Regions from separate parts of the Mesobacillus subterraneus genome, predicted to be linked through region 2. Evidence: riboswitches for the same ligand, from Rfam matches in the RefSeq annotation. Region 2 holds a riboswitch; the other holds the start of a gene.
The links. Region 2 has a riboswitch for S-adenosylmethionine ahead of mtnW (2,3-diketo-5-methylthiopentyl-1-phosphate enolase). Riboswitches for the same ligand answer to the same signal wherever they lie in the genome.

Region 1: linked by a shared signal. The riboswitch ahead of metK (methionine adenosyltransferase) and the one ahead of mtnW (2,3-diketo-5-methylthiopentyl-1-phosphate enolase) in region 2 are both predicted to bind S-adenosylmethionine.

What each region holds. Positions count from the first base shown of each region.
Region 1 is NZ_CP129019.1:626,236-629,449, reverse strand. It holds gene metK (methionine adenosyltransferase) at 93-1,295, opposite strand; SAM riboswitch class I at 1,585-1,725, opposite strand; gene LC048_RS03130 (hypothetical protein) at 2,129-2,335, shown strand; gene pckA (phosphoenolpyruvate carboxykinase (ATP)) at 2,496-3,214, shown strand, end outside.
Region 2 is NZ_CP129019.1:2,756,841-2,760,054, reverse strand. It holds gene LC048_RS14410 (pyridoxal phosphate-dependent aminotransferase) at 85-1,260, shown strand; SAM riboswitch class I at 1,340-1,447, shown strand; gene mtnW (2,3-diketo-5-methylthiopentyl-1-phosphate enolase) at 1,791-3,014, shown strand; gene LC048_RS14400 (2-hydroxy-3-keto-5-methylthiopentenyl-1-phosphate phosphatase) at 3,011-3,214, shown strand, end outside.

The DNA of each region.
Region 1 (3,214 bases), 2.1 Mb from region 2:
CATTCGCAAACCAGAGCTCTTTATGCGTCTTACCTGATTAGACGGCAAATAATAAAGGGAGTTACATATTTCTATGCAACTCCCTTTTGAATTTATTTTCCTTGAGCTTGAGTGCGAAGTACCTCAGCCTTATCTGTACGCTCCCATGGAAGGTCAACGTCAGAACGGCCGAAGTGTCCATAAGCAGCTGTCTGCTTGTAGATTGGCTTGCGCAGGTCAAGCATGTTGATGATACCAGCCGGACGAAGGTCGAAGTTGCTTTCAACAACGTCGATCAATACATCTTCGCTCACTTTGCCTGTTCCGAATGTATCGATTGAAATGGATACTGGACGAGCAACGCCGATTGCGTAAGCTAGCTGAACTTCAACTTTTTCAGCAAGGCCAGCAGCTACGATGTTCTTCGCAACGTAACGTGCAGCGTATGCAGCGGAACGGTCAACTTTTGTCGGATCCTTACCAGAGAATGCGCCCCCGCCGTGGCGAGCGTATCCGCCGTAAGTGTCAACGATGATTTTGCGGCCAGTAAGACCTGCATCACCCTGTGGTCCGCCGATTACGAAACGGCCAGTTGGGTTGATGAAGTATTTTGTGTTCTCGTCGATCAATTCTGCTGGTACAACAGGATTGATGACATGTTCTTTCAGATTGCGCTGGATTTGCTCAAGCGATACCTCTGGATGGTGCTGAGTTGAGATAACGATTGTATCGATGCGGACAGGCTTGTCGTTCTCATCGTATTCAACTGTTACTTGAGTTTTTCCGTCTGGACGAAGATATGGAAGGATTTCTTCCTTACGAACCTCAGTCAGGCGGCGAGAAATCTTATGTGCCAGTGAAATCGGAAGAGGCATAAGCTCTTTTGTTTCGTTGCACGCAAAACCGAACATCAATCCCTGGTCTCCAGCTCCGATTGCTTCGATTTCTTCATCTGACATTTGGCCTTCACGTGCTTCAAGAGCCTGGTCAACGCCCATAGCGATATCAGCAGATTGCTCGTCAATGGAAGTTAAAACGGCGCAAGTTTCAGAGTCGAAACCATATTTAGCACGAGTGTAGCCAATTTCCTTCACTGTTTCACGAACAATTTTCGGAATATCTACATATGTAGATGTCGTAATTTCCCCTGCAACTAGTACAAGGCCTGTAGTAACTGATGTTTCAGCAGCAACACGTGCGTTAGCATCCTTTGCAAGGATCGCGTCCAAAATCGCGTCAGAAATCTGGTCGCAAATTTTATCCGGATGGCCTTCTGTTACTGATTCAGAAGTGAACAAACGGCGTTTGTTTGACATCTGAGTTCCTCCCTTATTTATAAAAATTGATCGAGGCTGTCCCAATACAGACCTCGGGTTGATACGGTACTCATTCCCTATGTAGTATGAAATAAACGCTGAGTTTTTATTAGAAAAATTTGTTTAGGATTCATGATGAAATTCTTTTTTTTCCTAATTTTCACCCACGGGAGCAATGACACCTAAGAAGGCAGTCCGATAGCATTTTCATGCATTTGGACAGAAAAAAGCAATATAAAAAACCTCTCCAACTTAGAGGAAAGGTTTAAGCTTAAATCCGCGCCTTTCGCTCTTATCGTTCAAGGGCAGTTCCCTTGCGTCAGGTTAGCACCTTTGCCCGGAAATAGCACAGCATGACAAAGCTGTTTTTTCACGTCTGCAGGTTGCTGGGTTTCATTGGGCCTGTCCCTCCACCAGCTCGGGATAAGAGAGTATCCGTTCAAGACCAAATCATAACGAAACTACAATTGCATGTCAATGATTTTCTCGGTAAATTTGTCGATTGTTGTTGAAAGTTTTTTTGTATAATAAAATGGCCTCATAATGCTTCTTTTTGCTTGACTATATAAAGAAAGAATTATATAACGCAAGGTAGGTACAAGGTATTTTTTCGAGTCATTAGTATAGATTAATTAAACGAATGTGTTATACTAATACCGAGATGTAAACACTTACAAAATATTAAACTTACAAGAAATGCAAATGCGCCTTGTTCAGCCCCGACAAGCGCTGGAGGGTCGACCGGTGAAGTCGTTCTTTGACTTCATTGGGCGGACCGAACTCGAAAAGCGGAGGCGACTGCTCAACTCCGACAAGCGCTGGAGGGCCTGACAGTGAAGTCGTTCTTTGACTTCATGGGCAGGACTGAACTCGAAAAGTATAGCCGACTGTCCAGAAACGCAGAAACTGGAGACTCCGACAAAGAAGCGCTTTTTGCTTCTGCCGGCGGAGTTGAAGTTTCGGAGTTTCTAGGAGGCGACACTAGACAATTCGAAAAGCGGAGGCGACTGCTCAACTCCGACAAGCGTTGGAGGGCCTGACAGTGAAGTCGCTCTTTGACTTCATTGGCAGGACCGAAACGTCTCGAGGAGTTAGGAGCCGCAGCTAGACAAGCGACTCGAGGGGCTAGGCGCTGGCGCTGGACATTTCTCGAGGTTAATATTCAAATCTAGAATCTATAAAAAAGGAAGGTATTCTCCGATGAATGTTGTAGGAATATCAAATGAACTTTCAGCATTATTAAAAGGAAACAATGTAAAGGTGCAGTTATCTGTTCCCCAGCTTGTTGAAAAAGTCTTGAACCGAAACGAAGGGCTCCTGACTTCAACTGGTGCCGTAAGAGCAACCACTGGTAAGTATACTGGCCGTTCACCTAAAGATAAATTCATTGTCGAGGAAGAATCCGTTAAGGACAAAATTGACTGGGGCTCTGTCAACCAGCCGATTTCCGAGGAATCTTTTACAAAACTATATAATAAGGTATTGAACTTCCTTAAAGAAAAAGAAGAAGTATTTGTATTCAAAGGATTTGCGGGTGCTGATAAGAAATATCAGCTTCCAATCCAGGTTATCAATGAATACGCCTGGCACAACCTTTTCGCTCATCAATTGTTCATCCGACCAACGGAGGAAGAGCTGGTTGATCATGAATCTGAATTCACGGTTATTTCTGCTCCAACTTTCAAAGCAGATCCAAAAGTAGACGGAACGAATTCCGAGACTTTCATCATCGTATCCTTCGAACAGCGCGTCGTGTTAATTGGCGGAACAGAATATGCGGGTGAAATGAAGAAGTCGATTTTCTCCGTGATGAACTATTTGCTGCCTGAAAACGGTATCCTTTCCATGCACTGCTCTGCAAACGTGGGACGCGAAGGCGACGTTGCATTGTTCTTTGGTCTTTCAGGAACAGGAAAGAC
Region 2 (3,214 bases):
TTACTATTTACGTTATATCATTTGTGACTAGAATTTCAAATTAAAATTTTTACATACTAATATATTTTCTAAGCAGGTGAGAAAATGGAATTTTCACAATCAAATTTATTGAAAAGCCTGCCCAAGCAGTTTTTTGCTTCACTCGTGCAAAAAGTGGGCATATATACTGAAAAAGGGGCAGACGTTATAAATCTTGGACAGGGAAACCCTGACCAGCCGACACCACAGCACATCGTTGAAAAGTTGAAGCAAGCTGGAGAAAACCCAGCTAATCATAAGTATTCGCCGTTTAGGGGATTGAGCTCATTAAAAGAAGCTGCAGCAGGTTTTTATAAAAGGGAGTATGGAGTCAATCTTGACCCAGAAGAAGAAATTGCCATCCTATTTGGTGGCAAGGCTGGCCTCGTTGAAATTCCTCAATGTTTGTTGAATCCGGGGGACACAATCCTTGTTCCTGACCCCGGCTATCCTGACTACATATCTGGAGTTGAACTTGCAAAGGCAAAGATGGTGACAATGCCATTAAAAGAGGAGAATGAGTTTCTGCCTGATTATGCCTTATTAAGTGCAGACGATTTGGAACAAGCAAAACTGATGTTTCTCAACTACCCAAATAATCCTACTGGCGCAGTGGCGCATCAGGAATTTTTTGATCAGACAATCGAGCTGGCCCGAAAAAATGAAATTTGTGTTGTCCATGATTTCGCGTATGGAGCGATTGGCTTTGAAGGAAAAAGACCACAAAGCTTTTTACAGTCAGAGGGTGCCAGAGAGGTTGGAATTGAAATTTATACGCTTTCAAAAACGTATAATATGGCTGGTTGGCGTGTTGGCTTTGCAGCGGGGAACAAGAGCGTGATTGCTGCAATTAACTTGCTTCAGGACCATATGTATGTCAGCTTGTTTGGTGCTGTTCAGGAAGCTGCAGCAGAAGCATTACTAGGGCCGCAAGAATGTGTGGCTGATTTGAATGATTTATACGAATCAAGAAGAAATGTCCTTATTGACGGATTGAAAAATATTGGCTGGCACGTCACTGCTCCAAAAGGTTCGTTTTTTGCCTGGCTTAAGGTTCCGGAACAATTCACTTCGGTTGAATTTGCAGATTTTTTACTTGAAAAAGCACATATAGCAGTTGCTCCAGGTGTTGGGTTTGGTGAACATGGAGAGGGCTTTGTGAGGGTTGGCTTACTGAGTTCTGAGGCAAGATTGCAAGAAGCTGTCAGCAGAATAGAAAGCTTGGGAATTTTCAAAAAATAGTTGACATTGAATTATTAACCTGACATAATCCTAATTAACAAATTTACTTTAACCAATTAAATAACTTGATTAAATTATTTTCTTATCAAGAGCAGGCGGAGGGACGAGCCCGATGAAGCCCGGCAACCGATCCAGCATTTAGCTGGGCACGGTGCTAATTCTTGCAGCGAAAGCTGAAAGATGAGAAGAGTTTAGTGTATTTTCTAACCTCTTCTTTGTGAAGAGGTTTTTTTATGGTTTTTTTATGGTTTTTTTGCACTTATATTAATGTCTAGCTCCAGCGCCTAGCCCCTCGATCGTTGTCTAGCTGCGGCTCCTAACTCCTCGAGACGTTTCGGTCCTGCCAATGAAGTCAAAGAGCGACTTCACTGTCAGGCCCTCCAACGCTTGTCGGAGTTGGGCAGTCGCCTATACTTTTCGATTTCGGTCCGCTCAATGAAGTCAAAGAACGACTTCACTGGTCAGCCCTCCAACGCTTGTCGGGGCTGGACAAGGCGCTTGCGCTTTTCTAACTGAAAGGATTGATCTACATGAGTGAAATTACAGCGACATACATAGTCCATGATGCAAAACATAACCCGGAGAAAAAAGCAGAGGGGATCGCGCTTGGGCTGACAGTGGGATCTTGGACAGATCTACCTGAACTGGACCAAAAACAATTAAAAAAACATAAGGGAAGAGTTGTTTCTGTAGAAGGTTCTGGCGTGAACACCAATTCAGACACAGTGGCGACAATCAAGATCGCTTATCCTGCCCTTAATTTTTCGCCAGATCTCCCAGCAATCCTCACAACGGTATTTGGAAAACTATCGCTTGATGGCAAGGTAAAGCTGGTAGATCTTGAATTTGGAGAAGAATTAAAGAAAGAATTTCCCGGTCCGCGCTATGGGATTGAAGGAATAAGGGAAAAGATTGGCGTTTATGACAGGCCATTGCTTATGAGCATTTTCAAAGGTGTCATCGGACGTGATATGGAGTTTCTGTTAAAACAGCTAAAAGAACAGAGTCTGGGAGGAGTCGATTTAATTAAGGATGATGAAATTCTTTTTGAGAATGAACTTACTCCTTTTGAAAAGAGGATCACTCTTGGGAAACAGGTTCTCGATGAAGTCTATGAATCTACTGGTCAAAGAACTTTATATGCTGCAAACCTGACAGGAAGGACTGCACAGCTTAGGGATAAAGCGCGAAAAGCGTCTGAGCTGGGAGCCGATGCGCTGTTGTTCAATGTGTTCGCCTACGGTTTAGATGTTTTGCAGGAACTTAGGGAAGATGAAGAAATTGGTATACCAATCATGGCTCACCCGGCAGTCAGCGGTGCGTTGGCATCAGCTGATGAATATGGCTTTTCATATTCTTTGCTTCTGGGGAAATTACTCCGCTATGCAGGAGCAGACTTCTCACTGTTCCCTTCACCTTATGGAAGTGTGGCGCTCGAAAAGCAGCAGGCGATCTCCATTGCTGAAGCACTGACTGCTGAAGATCAATTTAACAGGACTTTCCCGGTTCCATCAGCAGGTATACATCCCGGAATGGTCCCATTGCTTATAAAAGATTTCGGAGTGGATTCAATCATTAATGCCGGCGGAGGCGTACATGGTCATCCTGGTGGAGCACAGGGGGGCGGCAAGGCTTTCAGGCAGGCAATTGAAACCGTATTACAAGGAAAAACGCTTGAAGAGGGCACGCTTGATTTTGAAGAGTTGAAAATTGCTTTAGGCGTTTGGGGTTCAGCCGAGGTAGTGGCGAAATGACCCATCCAGTCATTTTTTGTGACTTCGACGGAACCGTAACCGAAAAGGACAATATCATCGCGATCATGAATCAATTTGGCCCTGAAGGATGGGACGATATAAAAGAATCAGTCCTTGATCGAACGATTTCGATCAGGGAAGGTGTAGGGAAAATGTTTTCCCTCCTTCCGGTCACCTTGCTGGAAGAAATCATCGATTTT